3 regions of the Sodalis sp. RH15 genome follow, and region 2 is predicted to be linked to each of the others. Evidence: predicted binding sites of a transcription regulator. Region 2 holds the regulator's gene; each other region holds the start of a gene.
What was found. The regulator sigma-54, encoded in region 2, starts transcription at its own class of promoters, with help from an activator protein. The targets are predictions, from matches to a motif close to GTTGGCACANNTTTCGCTNT.
Positions count from the first base shown of each region.

Region 1 (6,256 bases), 810 kb from region 2:
ATCCCGAAGAGGGATTTGAGCATCAAGACACCATGCCGCAGGTGGCGTCTCCCGAAGGATTAACATCGGAGCGGGAAATTATGGCCCGCCTGGGGGGGAATCTGCCGCCGCTGCTGCGGGAAAGATTATCTGGAGAGCAACCCTTCGAAGTCCGCCCGGTTATATTTCATAACCCCGCCAAGGGCCGACCGGAAAAACCCGAGCGCTATATCTGGCTGCGCGCCAACGGCGCCATGCCGGCAGATATCCATAGCCACCAGTATTTACTGGGTTATATATCCGATTTCAATTTCCTGCCTACCGCCCTCCAACCCCACGGCGTGGGCTTTCTCGAACCGGGCATGAACATCGCCACCATTGATCACTCCATATGGTTTCATCGGCCGTTCAATCTCGAGGACTGGCTGTTATATGCCATACAAAGTCCCTCCGCCTCGGGAGCGCGCGGTTACGTGCGCGGGCAATTCTACAGCCGCGACGGGAGGCTTATCGCATCGGCAACCCAGGAAGGCGTCATGCGCCGCGCCAATGAACCAGGTTAATCCAACCGGCGGAAAAGCGCCCCACAGCGCGGTAGGCCCGCTATCGCCGATCATGCAGCGAACGTGTTAAGGGAGACCGCGAAAATGGAGGCGAATCTGTCCGCAAAAAAAACGGGGCGTCATCTAGACGCCCCGGTTCAATGATGTGCCGGTAAACTTTTACCGGCCAATCCTGCATAAGTTATTCGTTGTAAGCACTTTCGCCATGGCTGTTGACATCCAGACCTTCGCGTTCCTGTTCTTCGGAAACCCGCAGACCCACCGCGATATCAGCAATCTTGAAGCCGACAAAGGCAACCACGCCGGACCATATCAAACAAACGATCACGCTATAAAGCTGTACCCACAGTTGATGACCCATGGTCACGCCCTGCGCATAACCGACGCCGCCCAGTGAAGCGGAAGTGAAGACACCGGTCAGCAGACAGCCGCAGATACCGCAAACGCCGTGCACACCGAACACATCGCAAACGTCATCCACACGCAGCCATTTCTTCAGGGCAACCACACCCCACAGACCGGCGACACCGCCCACCAAGCCAATGACCAGCGCACCGCCGACACCGACGAAGCCGGCCGCCGGAGTAATGGCAACCAAACCGGCGATACAACCGGAACAGGCGCCCAGCAAAGAAGGCTTGCCGCGAATCATCCACTCGACGAACACCCAGGAAAGAATGGCGCCGGCGGTAGCCATGACCGTATTGATAAACGCCAGTCCGGCGATTTCATTGGCGGCGCTGGCGGAACCGGCGTTGAAGCCAAACCAGCCGACATAAAGAATGGCGGTACCGGTGAATACCATCGGCAGGTTATGCGGTTTAAATGATTCTTTACCAAAGCCTGCGCGTTTGCCCAGCATATAAGCGCCGATCAGACCTGCACTGGCGGCGTTGATGTGTACCACCGTACCGCCGGCGAAGTCCAGCGCGCCCATGGACGCCAAATAACCGCCCGCCCACACCATATGCGCCATCGGCACATAAGAGAATGTCAGCCAGATAACCACAAAAATCAGAACGGCGGAGAAACGGATGCGTTCCGCCAGCGCGCCGACGATCAGACCCACGGTGATACAGGCGAAAGAACATTGGAACGCCACATGCACCAGCTGATAGAAAGTCCCCATCAACGCCGTGGTTTCAATGTTTTTCAGCATCGCCCAGGTAAAGCCGCCGAAGAAGGGATTGCCTTCACTGAAGGCCAAAGAGTAACCGTACAGCATCCACAGCACGCAAACCATGGCAAAGGTTACCGCCACCTGGGTCAGCATTGACAGGACGTTTTTGGCGCGTATCAAGCCGCCGTAAAATAAAGCGATGCCCGGTAACGTCATAAACAGCACCAAAGCGGTGCTAATCATCATAAACGCATTATCGGCCTTATCAACAACAGGTGTCGCGGCCATGGCCCATGTGGGCAACAATGCCACTGCCCCAAGACCGGTTAATGAGACAAGTTTCTTCATTTTCATTCATCCCTATCCACAAAATTCGCGCGTGTCGTTAAAGTGCTGCTTCATCGGTCTCGCCGGTACGAATGCGAATAACCCGTTGTAACTCAGCAACAAAAATCTTGCCGTCCCCGATTTTACCGGTGTAAGCCGCTTTACTGATGACGTCGATAACTTCATCCAATTGATCATCGGCAATGGCAATATCAATTTTCACTTTTGGCAGGAAATTAACGCTGTATTCAGCCCCGCGATAAAGTTCAGCATGGCCTTTTTGCCGTCCAAACCCTTTTACCTCGGTGACCGTTAGCCCTTGAATACCCACAGCAGAAAGTGCTTCTCGCACGTCTTCCAATTTAAATGGTTTTATCACCACGGTTACCAGCTTCATATGCTCCCCCTCAAGAATTTGGATCCGAACTCGCGACCACTACGCCTGAGTAAAGCAAAGCATGTGCCATAAATGTTTTGAAATAGAAATTTACCCTTCGATGCCTGCCCATGGAGCGCGGGCAGGTTTGTCTTTGATTTTATCGGAAGCTGCGTCCAAAGAGAGGGAGAATAGGTGCACCAAAAAGAGGCGCCGCGCCTGATAAGGGTGCATTGGCGCGGGTGAATGCTGGTTAATGCCCGATTGCGGTGCGGGTAGATGTAAATGGGCGGACCATTCAGCCCGCCCGCCGGTAAGCAGGCGCATCACGAACTATGCCGAGCCTTGGTAAAAAGCCCCGTCAAACCGTCGGCGCTATGGGGGTCGCCAATATCCCGGCGGTACTCAAGGCCCGGCCTGCCTGCTGTAGCTGGTACATTTGGTAATAACGCCCCTGCTGTCGCAGCAGGAAATCGTGGGAACCCCGTTCTACCGCTTCGCCGCGATGCAATACCAGGATTTCATCGGCATCGACTATCGTGGACAGCCGGTGGGCGATAACCACCAGCGTCGTCTGCCGGCGGATGGTGGCCAGCGCCCGTTGGATTGCCTGCTCGGTGCCGGAGTCGATATTGGCCGTCGCTTCGTCCAAAATGAGGATTTCCGGCGTCGATACCATGACCCTGGCCAGCGCCAGCAGCTGCTTTTGCCCCACCGACAGCGTGTTACCCTGTTCGCCGAGCTCGGCATACAGTCCGTCGGGCAGCGCACGCACCAGTTCGGCCAATTGCACCTGTTCAAGGACCCGCCAGACCTGGGCTTCGGTGATATCCCGCCCCAGGGTGATATTGGTGAATACCGTATCCGCCATGACCACCGGATCCTGCTGGACGATAGCCACGCCTTGCCGGAGCACCCGGTGCGACAGGCTGTCGATGGAGCGTCCATCGAGCAGTAAGCGGCCCTCATCGATACGGTAGTACCCCATCATCAGATTGGCCAACGTACTTTTTCCGCTGCCTGTATGTCCCACCAGGGCGATAAAGCTGCGGGATGGAACGGTGAGCGAGACGTGTTTTATCACCGGCGCGCCGTCCCGATAGCCAAAGGTCAAATCACGGATGTCTATGCGTCCGCTGCACAGGGGCTTATCATCCGCGCCGTATTGCTGCCGGTGGCCATCCATCAACTCGAAGATACGCTCCCCCGCCACCACCGCCTGCTGCAGCATGGATTGCTGTGTAGTGAGTTCAATCAGCGGCTCGTTCAGCCGTCCCAGGTAGTTGATAAAGGCATATAGTACCCCTACCCCCACCGAACCTACCGGGCTGAAGCCAAACAGCATCAACAGGCCACACAGCACCAGGGCGGAGAGAAGGCTCAATAACGGCCGCAGGAGGAAACCCTCCAGCCTGAGCGTCTGCATGCGGGCCAGATAGTGTGAGTGGCTGGCTTCCGCCAGTTTTTTTCCGAATCGCTGCTGCTGCCGGAACTGCTGTATAACGGTCATACCGCTGATTGCTTCGTTAAAACCGTCATTGATATCCGCCAGATAGGCGCGCAGACGACGCACGATGGGTGTGCTGTAATATTGGTATATAGACATCACCAGCGCCACCACCGGGAAGATGACCAGCGCAACGCAGGCCATGCGCCAGTCCAGCGCGAACATGGCCACCAGCATGGCCACCACCAGCGCGATACAGCGCAGCCAGGTGGACATCACGGTTATATACAGATCCTTCACCACCTCGGTATCGTTGGTCACCCGGGAAATAAGCTGTCCCACCGGCTGGGTATCGAAGGTACTCAAGGGCTGTCGCAACGAAGCATCCATCACTTCGGTACGCAGCTGTTGCACTATGTCCAATGCCGTACGGTTAAACAGCAGGGCCTGAAAATAGCGCAGCGACGCGGAGATAAGCTGCAGCGCGATATATGCCAGGGCCAGCCCGGTCACCAGCAGCGCGGGGAAACGCTTAAGAGGCACCACGTGATCGATAAAATAACTGATGACCACCGGCCCGGCCACTTCCGCCGCCGCCGCCAGCCAGAGCATCACCACCGCCCGGATCAAGGGTTTGCGATAGGGCGCGCTGTAAGACAGCAATCGCCTCAAGGTGGGCCATTGGGTTTGCCATTTACGCATCGGCCGCCTCCGGCGCATCGGGATCGGCGGTCAGGGCCTCTTCCAGCTGCTGATAGCGGAACATATCCCGGTACCAGCCCGGCTGTTGCAACAGCCCGCGGTGTTGTCCCCGCTGGGTGACCGTGCCATGGGCCAGCACCAGGATATCATCCGCCGCATGGAGCGCTGACAGCCGATGCGCAATGATGATAAGGGTACGATCCTCGCCCCACTGGCGTAGGTTGCGCAGGATGGTATGTTCGGTGCGTCCGTCGACGGCGGACAGCGCGTCGTCCAGCAACAGGATTTCCGCTTCCAGCAGCAGGGCCCGGGCGATGGACAAACGCTGCTTTTGGCCGCCGGACAGCATAACGCCCCGTTCACCCACCTGGGTTTCGTACCCCTGCGGTAACCTGAGAATGTCATCATGCACGCAGGCCAGCTCAGCCGCCTGTTCAATTTGCCGTCGGGTGGCGTCCGGCCTGCCGAGGGCGATATTATGCGCCACGGTATCGGAAAACAGGAACGGCGTTTGACTGACCACCGCCAGACGCCCGCGCCACTCGTCAAGCTTGACGGACGGCAGCGGAATGCCGTGAAACCGGATCTCCCCGCGGGTAACATCGAAATGACGCTGGATAAGGGACAGCAGCGTGCTTTTACCGGCGCCGGTGGGACCGCAGATACCCAGCATTTTCCCTGGCGACAGCATCAGCTGGATATGGGTCAGGGTCGGCTGCAGGGTATGGGGATAGGTAAAACTGCCGATATCCACCTGCAGCGTTCCGCGCCCGGGAGGCAATGCGCTGATGCCGTCCGCGATTTCCGGCGCTTCATCGAGGGTCTGCCGTATACGGCTGTAGGCGGCGCTGCCCCGCTCGACGATATTAAACATCCAGGCCAACGCCAGCATCGGCCAAATCATCAACCCCAGATACATGATGAAACTGGTGAGCTGGCCAAGGGTCAGTAAATCCCGCATCACCATCCAGCTGCCGCCGCCGATGGCCAATAAATTAGAGAATCCAACCGTCAGATAAATGGTCGGGTCAAAACGGGCGTCGATACGCGCCACCCGCATATTCTTCGCGCCGGCATCGGCGGCCACCTGTACGAACCGGTCCGATTGGTAATCTTCCAGGCCGAAAGCCTTGATCATCCGGATACCGGTCAGGCTTTCCTGGGTCTGATTATTCAAGGAGGAGAAGGCGGCCTGCGCCGATTTGAAACGCCGATGCAGTTCATCGCCATTGTGTTTGACAATCAGCGCCATAATCGGCATCGGCACCAGGGACAGCAGCGTGAGCTGCCAACTGATCTGTACGCTCATCACAACCAGCACCGAGCAGCCCATTACCAGCGAATCCACCAGGGTCAACACCCCTTCCCCGGCGGCGAACACCACCCGATCCACATCATTGGTGGCGCGGGCCATCAAATCACCGGTGCGGTGGCGCAAATAGAAGCCGGGCAGTTGCCCACTGAGCAAACGGTAGAAACGGGCGCGCAGTTCCACCGCCAGCTGATATGACGCACCGAATAACAGTACGCGCCAGACATAGCGCAGCAGGTAGACCAGTACCGCGGTAAGGACCATGGCGCCGAGCCACAGCATGATCATATGGTTTGACGCCCGGTGTTCGGTCACGCCATCCACAATCACCCCCACCAGCTTGGGAGGGATCAACTGTAAAATGGCGATGACGATCAGCAGGACTACCGATCCCAGATAACGCCGCCATTCGCGACGGAAATACCAACCC
Region 1 covers NZ_CP178738.1:1,743,993-1,750,248, reverse strand. The annotation lists gene tesB (acyl-CoA thioesterase II) at 1-542, shown strand, start outside; gene amtB (ammonium transporter AmtB) at 724-2,010, opposite strand; gene glnK (P-II family nitrogen regulator) at 2,048-2,386, opposite strand; gene ACL2XO_RS08150 (SmdB family multidrug efflux ABC transporter permease/ATP-binding protein) at 2,727-4,514, opposite strand; gene ACL2XO_RS08145 (SmdA family multidrug ABC transporter permease/ATP-binding protein) at 4,507-6,256, opposite strand, start outside.
Region 1: glnK (P-II family nitrogen regulator) is a predicted target of sigma-54. The motif match lies at 2,438-2,457, and genes of this name have one in related genera.

Region 2 (6,256 bases):
TCCCAGTTGCAGGATAAAACCCCGGCCGCGCCGGGCGCACCGGCTGCTAAAGCCGCACCGGCCAAGAAGGCCGCTCCGGCGGTTAAACCCACCGCTAATTAACAAGGTTAACAGCTCCTATGGCAACATTAATCGCGGAAAACCTGGCTAAAGCTTACAAAGGCCGCCACGTGGTGGAAAACGTCAGCCTCAAGGTCAGTTCAGGCGAAATTGTCGGATTGCTGGGACCCAACGGTGCGGGCAAAACCACCACGTTTTATATGGTTGTGGGCATCATTCAGCGCGACGCCGGCCGCATCGTTATTGACGACGACGACATCAGTATCCTGCCGCTGCATACCCGCGCGCGCCGGGGTATCGGCTATCTGCCGCAGGAAGCCTCCATTTTCCGCCGCCTCAGCGTCTATGATAATCTGATGGCGGTGCTGCAAATCAGGAAGGATTTGAGCGGCGCCCAGCGCGAGGACCGGGCCAATGCCCTGATGGAGGAGTTCCATATCGCCCATCTGCGCGATCATATGGGACAATCTCTTTCCGGCGGCGAGCGGCGCCGGGTGGAAATCGCCCGCGCCCTGGCCGCCAACCCTAAATTCATTTTGCTTGATGAACCTTTTGCCGGTGTGGATCCGATTTCCGTTATCGATATCAAAAAAATTATCGAACATTTGCGCGACAGCGGGCTCGGGGTGTTGATTACCGATCATAATGTGCGCGAGACGCTGGACGTGTGCGAGCGTGCTTATATAGTCAGTCAGGGTAAACTCATCGCGCACGGGTCCCCGGCTGAAATCCTCCAGGACGAGCAGGTGAAACGTGTTTATCTGGGCGAAGAGTTCCGCCTCTGATAAGGTGTCCTGAAGAATGAAGGGCCATGAGGTTAATTAACGCATCATATGAAGCAAGGTTTGCAACTCAGGTTTAGTCAGCAACTGGCCATGACTCCGCAGTTACAGCAGGCGATACGTCTGTTGCAATTGTCCACGCTTGAACTCCAGCAGGAAATACAGACTGCGCTGGAAAGCAATCCTTTACTCGAACAATCGGACGTTCATGAAGAAATAGACACGCCGCACGACGCTCCCGACTCCGAATCCCTCGATACCCGCGAGGCGATGGAGCAAAAGGATATGCCGGAAGAACTGCCGCTGGACGCTACCTGGGACGAAATGTATTCAGCGGGCACCCCGTCCGGCACCGGTACGGATTACCGCGACGAGGAGCTGCCGATTTACCAGGGCGAGACCATTCAGACGCTGCAGGATTACCTGATGTGGCAAGTGGAGCTGACGCCTTTTTCCGACACCGACATCGCTATCGCCACCTCCATCGTGGATGCGGTGGATGAGACTGGTTATCTCACCGTGCCGCTGGAAGATATCCTGGAGAGCATCGGCGTAGAGAGCGTGACCATGGATGAAGTGGAAGCGGTGCTGAAACGAGTCCAGCGATTCGATCCGGTGGGTGTGGCGGCGCGGGATTTACGTGATTGCCTGCTCATTCAGCTGTCGCAGCTGTCAAAGGATTTTCCGTATCTGGCGGAAGCCAGGCTTATCGTCACCGATTACCTGGATTTGCTGGCCAGCCACGATTTCCGTACCCTGCTGAGGTCGACGCGGCTGAAAGAAGAGGTGTTGAAATCGGCGATGGCGCTGATTCAATCCCTGGATCCCCGCCCGGGCCAATCCATCAATACCACCGAATCGCAGTATGTGATACCCGATGTCCTGGTGCGCAAAGTGCATAACCGCTGGACGGTGGAACTCAATACCGACAGCATTCCCAACCTTAAAATCAATCAGCAATACGCGGCGCTGGGCAACACCACCCGAAACGATGCGGACGGGCAGTTTATCCGCAGCCACCTGCAGGAAGCCCGCTGGCTGATTAAAAGTCTTGAAAGCCGTAATGACACCCTGTTGAAAGTCACCCGCTGCATCGTAGAGCAGCAGCAGGCATTTTTCGAACAGGGGGAAGAGTTTATGCGTCCCATGGTGCTGGCGGATATCGCCCAGGCGGTGGATATGCATGAATCAACCATATCTCGCGTTACCACGCAAAAATATCTGCACAGCCCGCGCGGTATCTACGAACTTAAATATTTTTTCTCCAGTCACGTCAATACCGAAGGGGGCGGAGAAGCTTCCTCAACGGCCATTCGCGCGCTGGTGAAAAAACTGATCGCCGCAGAAAACCCGGCGAAGCCGCTCAGCGACAGCAAGCTGACTACCCTGCTTTCCGATCAGGGTATTATGGTAGCACGGCGTACCGTGGCAAAATATCGTGAGTCCTTATCCATCCCGCCGTCGAACCAGCGAAAACAATTGGTTTGACCTCCACAGAGAAGGAAGACACTATGCAGCTGAATATTACCGGACAGCGTGTTGATATCACCGATGCGTTACGCGATTTCGTTACTGCGAAATTTTCCAAGCTTGAACAGTACTTCGACCGAATCAATCAGGTATATATTGTTCTAAAAGTCGAAAAGGTGCAGAAGATCGCTGAAGCGACGATACATGTCAATGGCGGCGAGCTGCACGCGACTTCGGAAGCGGATGATATGTATGCCGCCATCGATCTGCTGATAGATAAGCTGGCGCGTCAACTTAATAAGCATAAAGATAAACTGAAACAGTTTTAATTCACTGTAGCCATTGTCGCAGCCTGACCTCGCATCGGCTCGTAATGGCGAGGCTCATGGATGAGCCGAGTAACTAAGCCAACACACCCGCGACTCGCAAGATGACGGGTATAATGGGCCGATGAGTCTTAAAGGTGAATCAGCGCCTAAGTGAAACGAAATGACTAACGATACAGCAATGCAAATCAATACGGTGTTAAGCCTTGAATGCACCCGCGGCTCCATTCAGTGCCAGAGCAAAAAACGCGCGCTGGAAATTATCAGCGAACTGGCGGCCAAACAGCTTAACCTGGCGCCGCAGGTGGTATTTGACGCCGTATTAACCCGTGAACGCATGGGCAGTACCGGTATCGGTAATGGAATCGCGATCCCCCACGGCAAACTGGAAGAGGACACGCTGCGGGCGGTGGGGGTATTTATCCGCCTGGAGCAGCCCATCGCCTTCGATGCCATCGATAATCAACCGGTGGATTTGCTTTTTGCCCTGCTGGTGCCGGCGGAACAATGCAAAACGCACCTGCATACGCTATCGTTGGTAGCCAAGCGTCTGGCTGATAAAACGGTCTGCCGCCGGCTACGCGCCGCTCAAAGCGACGAAGAACTTTATGAAATCATGACGGAAACAGAAGCCGGGTCTTAACGCGCAGTGTCCTACGCTTACCGACCCGCGGGGTTTGATTGGCGGAAATAGCGGCCTCTTCGCCAATGCGTCGATGTTAATGCCAGAGGGGAGTCGTCATGGTGCTGATGATTGTCAGCGGTCGATCCGGTTCAGGGAAGTCAGTGGCGCTACGCGCGCTGGAAGATATGGGGTTTTATTGCGTCGATAACCTGCCTGTGGTATTGCTGCCGCAGCTGGCCGCCACCCTGGCGGATCGCAATATTTCCGCCGCGGTCAGTATTGACGTGCGCAACATGCCCGAAACGCCGGAAATTTTCGAGCATGCAATGGATAACCTGCCGCAAAGCTTTTCGCCGCAGTTGCTGTTTCTCGACGCCGAGCGCAGCACCCTGATCCGCCGTTATAGCGATACCCGGCGCCTGCACCCGCTGTCGAGCAAGAACCTGTCGCTGGAAAGCGCCATCGATCAGGAGAACGAACTGCTGGAACCGCTGCGCTCCAGGGCCGATTTGATTATCGACACCTCGGAAATGTCGGTGCATGAACTGGCGGAAATGCTCCGCACCCGGCTGCTGGGCAAACGCGAGCGCGAATTGACCATGGTGTTTGAGTCCTTCGGCTACAAACACGGCCTGCCCATCGATGCGGACTATGTTTTTGACGTACGATTCCTGCCCAACCCGCACTGGGATCCGAAACTGCGGCCGATGACCGGTCTGGATAAACCGGTGGCGGCCTTTCTCGACCGGCACACCGAAGTCCATAATTTCATTTACCAAACCCGAAGTTATCTCGAACTGTGGCTGCCGATGCTGGAGACCAACAACCGCAGCTATTTAACGGTGGCCATTGGCTGTACCGGCGGCAAACACCGTTCAGTGTATGTTGCCGAGCAGTTGGCGGATTATTTCCGCTCCCGCGGCAAAAATGTCCAATCCAGACACCGAACCCTGGAAAAACGCTCATGACAGTCAAGCAAACGGTGGAAATCAAGAATCGTCTCGGCATGCATGCCCGGCCAGCCATGAAATTATTCGATCTGGTGCAAAGCTTTGACGCCGAGGTGCTGTTGCGCAACGACTTCGGGACCGAAGCGGAAGCCAGCAGCGTTATCGCGCTGCTGATGCTGGATTCCGCCAAGGGCGGGCTGATTGAAATCGAAGCCACCGGCCCTGATGAAGAACGGGCGCTGGCGGCTATCATTGAACTCTTCAACGCCGGCTTTAACGAAGACTGATTAAGCCCGGCTCAGGCTATCAATGGCCACCGCCTTGAAGCCGGCGAAATCACGGCTCTCCCGCAGCCTGGGCATGGCGCGCGCACGGACAAAATTCACGAACAGCTCGTAAATCGCCATCGCCTCTTCATAATCAGTCTTGTTAATGGCCAGCAAAAAAACCACGTAGGCGATTTCGCCATCGCCCCACGGAATACCCTGGGGCGCCAATATGGTATAAATCACCGTTTTTTTCGCCAGCAATCCCAGCGAATGGGGCAATGCGATACCGTCCCCCAGCAGCGTGCTGACAATGGCTTCCCGCTCAACCACCGACGGATAAAAATCTTTACCCACCAACCCATCGCGTTTCAATTGCCCGCACACCCGCTTGAACAGATCCTGTTGATCCATGGGCTTATCAACGATCATAAAATAATTTTCATGAAAAAACTTTTCCAGCATATAAGGCCGGGTACGATCCACCAGCACCAGTTTACCCAGTTGCTCAAGCTGGTAATCACTGGGAAACGGCGCCAGTACCATCACCGGCTTGTTCTTTTCCTCCAGCCGAACGGTGGAAATCACAAAATCCTCCTCCAACGCCGGCAATCTCTCGTATTCCCGCAATGAAATGACCCGGGTCACGCTGATTTGCGGGTATTTGCGGCTCAGCAGCGCCTGAATCATACGCACCGTAGAGTTACCGCTATCGCACACCAGCAGCACCTGGGGATGACGCTGATAGCCGATATCATAATGGCGCTCCAGACCCACGCCGATATGCAGCACCAGGAAGCCGATTTCATTTTCGCTTATCACATACGGCGTATATTTGCCCCAGCTGTTCACCGCCGCCAGGGTGACATCATAGGCCATGGGATAATGCTGCTTGGCTTTGGCCAACAGCGGATTGGGGATATTAATCTGATATTTTACCCTGGTAATCATGGTCTTGATGTGAGTAAGCAGATCGGTACACAACTGCTTATCGCCACGTAAATCGTAGTTATAGTGGGTATTGATATAGGACAGGATATAGTCCACCAGCGACTCGTCGTCGTCAGCGTTAATATCCGTGGGCAGGATATTCTGCACCCGCCGCGCGGCGATATTCACCCTGAGGTAAGCCTCTTCCGCCGCCGGGATCTCTTTGCCCGCCAGGGATTTCAGCTCTGCCATCAGCCGCACCGATATCTGTTTCACCGCCGGATCGCCCTCTTCCGCCTCGAACTCCGTCAGGGGAAAACCGCCGGCGATGCGCTTGATGGCCACGGCGCAATAAAAATTCAGATAACGCTCGCTTTCATCGGTGAGGCGGATGGACGATTGCGCCAGCAGTTGATGCATAAAACGGGTAAGCTTTTCATAGGTCCCGCGATCCAGGCTTTCGGTTTTCAGCAGCGGATTGGCGTGATCCCCGGCATCGAGCTGGAACAAGAGGTCGGTCAAACAGGCCCGGATAGACAGCTCGGCGCCGAACAGTTTCATGCCGTAGCGCGGCTTGGTTTCAATATTCAGGTTATAGCGCGCCAGATGCTCACGCACCTCGGCCATATCATTTTGCAGCGTTCCACGGCTGACAAACCATTCATCCGCCAGATCCTCCAGCTTTAACGAGAACGCGGAGGTCAAAAAGCGGATCAACAGATAATCCACCCGATCCGAGGCGGTGCGCGGCGTCGGATTGACGCGATGGTTTACCGTCTGTTGCAGGGTGGAGAATAGCGACGGGTCATCTACTTTCAATTGATAGCCGCTGCCGCGGTTATACACA
Region 2 covers NZ_CP178738.1:938,811-945,066, reverse strand. The annotation lists gene lptA (lipopolysaccharide ABC transporter substrate-binding protein LptA) at 1-102, shown strand, start outside; gene lptB (LPS export ABC transporter ATP-binding protein) at 120-845, shown strand; gene rpoN (RNA polymerase factor sigma-54) at 894-2,330, shown strand; gene hpf (ribosome hibernation promoting factor) at 2,354-2,641, shown strand; gene ptsN (PTS IIA-like nitrogen regulatory protein PtsN) at 2,802-3,281, shown strand; gene rapZ (RNase adapter RapZ) at 3,380-4,231, shown strand; gene npr (PTS phosphocarrier protein NPr) at 4,228-4,500, shown strand; gene ACL2XO_RS04360 (BglG family transcription antiterminator) at 4,501-6,256, opposite strand, start outside.

Region 3 (6,256 bases), 600 kb from region 2:
GCAAAAAACAGCCATCAACGAATCGCATCGGTTTCGCCTCCCCGCAGGAAATAGCCTACGTCCGCTTCCACCTCCCCCATTGCCTGCAAGGCTTCCAGCGTGTCCCGCGCCTCGGACTCATCCAGCAGGCTCATGGCAAACCCTACGTGCACCAGGACCCATTTTCCCGGCAGCGCCGCCATGTCGGCATCATCGGCGCAAACCAGACGGACATTGACCCGCCGTTTGACGCCGCAGACGTCCACCCAGGCGTTGCCGTAGCCGTCGTTATCGAGCTCCACCACCTGACCGGGGATGCCTATACACATGTTTTTTCTCCAGCCCGCTCCCGCAGGCATAGTGATCGGCGACGATTACAGGCGCCGCTGCTCTTCCAGCCAGCTCAGCCAGGCATCCATGCCCTCGCCGCCGGTGGCGGACACCATCAGTACCGCAATGGAAGGATTGACCCGGCGGGCATTGGCGATACAGGTATCGACATCGAAACGCACCCAGGGCAATAAATCAATTTTATTGAGGATCATCAGCCCGGCGGCGGCAAACATATGGGGGTACTTTAACGGCTTGTCCTCCCCTTCGGTCACCGACAGCACCACGACTTTACAACGTTCGCCGAGATCAAAACCGGCGGGACAAACCAGATTGCCGACATTTTCGATGAACAGCAGGCTGTTTTCCGCGGGATCCAGACGCAAGGCGGCGTCATGCACCATCTGCGCATCCAGATGACAGCCTTTACCGGTATTGACCTGGATCGCCGGCGCCCCGGTGGCGCGGATACGTTCGGCATCATTGGTGGTTTGCTGATCGCCCTCGATGACGGCACAGGGGATGCGGTCTTTCAGCCGCAGCAGCGTTTCCGTTAACAGGCTGGTCTTGCCCGAGCCGGGGCTGGAGACCAGGTTCAGCGCCAGGATGGCGCGCTGCTGGAAATAGTGCCGGTTATGGTGCGCCAGCCGGTTGTTTTTATCCAGGACATCAATTTCGATTTCCACCATCCGCCGCTGGCTGAGGCCCGGCGCATGAGTGCCCGCCTCCCCCCGGCCATAATCCAGGTCCCCCCGCGCATCGGCCAGGGGGGTGAACCCGGCCGGACCCGCCGCCGGAACCGGGCCGGGTTCACCGGCGGCGGTTAACGGCAGTGTTTGGCCGGGGGCGAGCTGGTAATAATGATTGTGGACTTCCCCATGATAGTGATGGTGGTGAATGACCTGCGCCGGCGCGGCGGGAAACACCACATGCCTTGGCGCCAGCGCCGCGGAGGGCCGGACTTCGCGCTCGGGATCATAGTGTGTGTGCTGATGGCCGCCATACGCCGGACCATCGTGGCTATGGTAATGATCGCCATGGTCGTGGCCATCGTGGCAATGGTAACGATCGCCATGGTCCCGGCCATCGTGGCTATGTTGATGCTCGTCGTGGTCATGACCATGGCGAGTATGTTTATGCTCTCCATGCTGATGTCCGTGAAGGCCGTCACCCGGTTGATTTTCATCGCCTTCGATATGACGTTCACCCTCGGCACAGCCGCAGGTACTGCACATGGCATGTCTCCTGTCATTATGAAAGTGGCGTGGCCGCTAACCCCACCCTGGGGAGTATACCCTCAAGCCACTTCCAATCGTTTGATCTGGATATGGTCGTGGGCGTCGGTGTGTAATTGATGTCCGCCGCACAAAGGGCAGACCAGGATCGGGACGCCCGGCAGGGTAACCTGCCTCCGGCAATGGCCGCACCAGGCCTCTGCCGGCTGCTGCTCAAGATGCAATACACATCCTTCGGCCAGTGTCCCGCGGCACACCATATCGAAACAGAAATTCAAAGACTCCGCTTCCACACAGGAAAAGGCCCCAAGGGACAACCAGACGGCGGTAATACGCCGCGCGCCGTTCGCCCGCCCCTGCTGTTCCAGGATCTCCAGCGTATTTTGCGCCAGCGTCAATTCGTGCATGGGTCTCTCCGCGGTACCACCGATGTCTCTCCTATAAAGCTATGCAAGACGGGTGCCAGCGGGAAAACGGACATCCGCCGCAGGCTGAGCGCCGGCGGAGACTCGGTTTTAATAAGTTAAATCAATCAATTAAAAAATAATTTCCATTCGCGGCGCCTTCGGACAGAGCGCGCAATCCCGTCGTCATAAGTGACGACGGCCCAGGGGCCCGGCCTGTCGACACTTATGACGATATCCCCTTCTCTGCAGCCTGTTTTTACCATTGATGGTCGCGTTACCCCCCGGCCTATGGCCTCCCCGGGCAATAACCCTACTCATGGCATGGAAAATGCTTAGGTGCCGGTATGAATAAACCAAGCAGCCTGACTGTCATCCGTTTCTCCCGGAGGAGAGGGTTATGAACCGCTTTGTTATCGCGGAGCCACAGCTTTGTATTGGATGTAATACCTGTATGGCCGCCTGTTCCCAGGTCCATAAGGCCGCCGGATTGCAGGCGCATCCCAGACTGTCCGTTACGCGGACCGATGAAGAAAGCGCCCCCATGCTCTGCCGCCAATGTGAAGATGCGCCTTGCGCCCGGGTCTGCCCGGTGAATGCCATTACCCACGGCCCCGACGCCATCGTGCTCAATGAAAGCCTGTGCATCGGCTGTAAGTTATGCGGATTGGCCTGTCCGTTCGGCGCCATTACGCCCTCCGGCAGCAAACCGGTGAATATACCGACGATGTTTGAGAATTTCATCCCGTCGCAGCAAATGGCGGATGTGCCGGAGAGCCCGGCGAATATGAACCCCTTTCTGGCCTGGAACGCCGGGATACGCAGCGTCGCGGTGAAGTGCGATCTCTGCGGCTTTCATCCCGACGGACCGCAGTGTGTGCGGGTCTGTCCTACCGACGCGCTGGTGCTGGTAAGCGACGGCGCGGTGGAACAGGTCAGTATGTCGCGCCGCCAGTATGCCGCGCGCTGGCTCTCCGCTGGTCTGGACTCGCTTTCCCCCTCTCAACCGGAGCAGGAGTAAACATGGACGCATTTCGGTTACTTGGCGGCTCCCTCGGTTGCTATGCGGTGGGCGCCATCCTGTCATTGCTGCTGGCGCGGCGGGAAACGCTGGCTATCCAGGCCGCCGGGCTGACGGCCATGGCCGGCGGCATCCTTGGCCTGCTGGCGGCCGCCAGCGTGCTGTACAGCGGCGAGACCCTGACCTACAGCGCCGCTGGGCCCTTCCCGTTTGCCGCCTTCAGCGTCCGGCTCGATAGCCTGGCGGCTTTTATGCTGTTGGTGATTTCGCTGCTGGTGACGGTGTGCGCCCTCTACTCCCTGGCCTATGTGCGGGAGTATCTGGGAAAAGGGGCGGCGGCGATGGGGTTCTTTATGAACCTGTTTATCGCCTCCATGGCCACGCTGGTGGTGATGGACAATGCCTTCTGGTTCATCATTTTCTTCGAGATGATGTCGCTGGCCTCCTGGTTCCTGGTCATCGCCGACCAGGATGAAGAGTCCATCAATGCCGGTTTGCTGTATTTCTTTATCGCCCACGCCGGGTCGGTGCTGATCATGATTGCCTTCTTCCTGATGTACCGCCAGAGCGGCAGTCTGGAATTCGCATCGTTCCGCACCCTGTCCTTAAGTCCCGCCGGCGCCTCGGTGGTATTCCTGCTGGCGTTTTTCGGCTTCGGCGCCAAGGCCGGCATGCTGCCGCTGCACAGCTGGCTGCCGCGCGCCCATCCCGCCGCGCCGTCCCATGCATCGGCGCTGATGTCCGGGGTGATGGTGAAAATCGGCATCTTCGGCATCATCAAGGTAGGTATCGATCTGCTGGGAGCCAGCGAACTGTGGTGGGGTATCCTGGTGCTGGCGTTCGGCGCGGTCTCCTCGGTGCTGGGCGTGCTGTATGCCCTGGCGGAGCACGACATCAAACGTCTGCTGGCCTGGCACACGGTGGAAAACATCGGCATTATCCTGATGGGGGTAGGGGTCGGCATGGCCGGTATCGCCGCCCATCATCCGGTCATCGCCGCGCTGGGCCTGCTGGGGGCCCTTTATCACCTGCTGAACCACGCGGTCTTCAAGGGCCTGCTGTTTCTCGGCGCCGGCGCCATTATCTGGCGGGTGCACACCCGTGATATGGAGAAAATGGGGGGATTGGGCCGCCTGATGCCCTTAACCGCTCTGGCCTTTATCGTCGGCTGTATGGCCATTTCCGCCCTGCCGCCCCTGAATGGCTTCGTCAGCGAGTGGTACACCTATCAATCCCTGTTCGCCATGAGCCGCGACGGCGGGTTCCTCCTGCGCCTGAGCGGTCCGGTGGCCATCGTGTTGCTGGCCATCACCGGCGCGCTGGCGGCGATGTGCTTTGTCAAAGTGTACGGCATCAGTTTCTGCGGCGCGCCACGCAGCGAAAAAGCCGCTTTGGCCCGCGAGGTGCCCTGGCAGATGACCGTTGCCATGCTGCTGCTGGCCCTGCTGTGCGTGCTGCTGGGTATCGCCGCGCCTGTCATCGCGCCGGTGCTGGCGGCGGTGGCCGCCGGGCTCGCCCACAGCCATGATATTACCGTGGCGCAGGGGCTGCTGCTGGTGCCGGATCAAGCCCGGCAGGCCATGCTGTCGCCGTTGCTGATCTTTATCCTGCTGCTGGTGCTGCCGCTGATTCCGCTGGGAATTTATCAACTGCGCAAAGGCAGCCAGCCGGATTATCGCCGCCGCGGCGATCCCTGGGCCTGCGGCTACGGCTGGGAAGCGGCCATGTCCATGTCGGCGGGCAGTTTTACCCAGCCGCTGCGCGTCATGTTCGCAGTCCTTTACCGGCTGCGCCGCCAGCTCGACCCCTCACCCGGCCTCAAACGTTTACTGGATCGCACAACCGAAGGGGCCGGGCGCGTCGAGCCGTTCTGGGACGACAGAATTATCAATCCATTGGTACGTATCACCCAGCGGGCGGGCGGTCAGGTCCAGGTATTACAGGGCGGGGATTTTCGCATCTACTGCCTGTACGTGGTCGCCGCCCTGGTTATTCTGCTGCTTGTCACCGCCGTCTGAGGAGAGAGTCCATGTTCATGCAACCCGCGCCGACGCTGACCCTGGGGCTGTTCGCCCTGATACAGGCCCTGCTGCTGCTGGCGCTGACCCCGCTGATGACCGGCATCTCGCGCCAAATCCGCGCCCTGATGCACTCCCGGCGCGGACCGGGCATTTGGCAGGATTACCGGGATATCGCCAAGCTGCTTAAACGGCAGGAAGTGGCGCCGGCCCAGGCCGGACCCGTGTTCCGGCTAATGCCATATGTGCTGCTGGGCACCATGCTTCTGGTGGCCATGACCCTGCCGGTATTCACCCGCTTTTCGCCGTTCGGCGCGGCGGGGGATCTGATTACCCTGCTGTATCTGTTCGCCCTGTTCCGGTTCGTCTTTTCACTGGCGGGGCTGGATACCGGCAGCACCTTTGCCGGCATCGGCGCCAGCCGCGAGCTGACCCTGGGCATCCTGGTGGAGCCGACCCTTATCCTGGCGCTGCTGGTGGTGGCGCTGATTACCGGATCCACCAATATCGGCGCCATCAGCGCCTCTCTTACCGCCGGCTGGATCTCCCCCACCGCCACCTTTTTGGCCCTGCTGGCCTGCGGCTTCGCCACCTTTATCGAAATGGGCAAAATCCCGTTCGATGTGGCGGAAGCGGAACAGGAGCTGCAGGAAGGACCGCTGACCGAATACAGCGGATCCGGCCTGGCGCTGGTGAAGTGGGGTATGGGCCTGAAACAGGTGGTGATGGCGGAACTCTTTCTGGCGGTGTTCATCCCCTTCGGCAAGGCGCAGATGCTTACCGCTCCGTCGCTGCTGTGGGGGCTGGCGACCGCGTTCATCAAGCTAACCCTGGTGTTTGTTCTCGCCTCCGTGATGGAAAACAGCCTGGCGCGCGGGCGCTTTTTGTTGATTCCCAGGGTGACCTGGCTCGGGTTCGGCGTTGCGGCGCTCTCTTTCGTCTTTTACCTCACCGGTCTTTAAGGAGCCAGGAAATTCATTATGGAAAATATAGCCCTTGCGACCGTTCTGGTCCCGTTCGTCGGCGCGCTGCTGACCGCCTGCCTGCCCCGGCGCATGGCGAAATGGGTCTGTACCCTGTTCGCCCTGCTGGCCACCCTGGGCACGCTCTCGCTGGCCTGGGCGTTCCATTCCGGCGGTAAAGCCGATGCCACCTACACCCTGCTGCAGTATGGCAATGCCGCCCTGATGGGGATTACCGTCGATCGCGTCAGTACCCTGATTGTTTTTGCCGTGGTGTTCCTGGGACTGCTGGTGAGCCTCTATTCCA
Region 3 covers NZ_CP178738.1:1,542,960-1,549,215, reverse strand. The annotation lists gene hypC (HypC/HybG/HupF family hydrogenase formation chaperone) at 15-308, opposite strand; gene hypB (hydrogenase nickel incorporation protein HypB) at 354-1,544, opposite strand; gene hypA (hydrogenase maturation nickel metallochaperone HypA) at 1,607-1,951, opposite strand; gene ACL2XO_RS07250 (4Fe-4S dicluster domain-containing protein) at 2,349-2,969, shown strand; gene hyfB (hydrogenase 4 subunit B) at 2,972-4,987, shown strand; gene ACL2XO_RS07240 (respiratory chain complex I subunit 1 family protein) at 4,999-5,949, shown strand; gene ACL2XO_RS07235 (hydrogenase 4 subunit D) at 5,968-6,256, shown strand, end outside.
Region 3: hypA (hydrogenase maturation nickel metallochaperone HypA) is a predicted target of sigma-54. The motif match lies at 1,992-2,011, and genes of this name have one in related genera.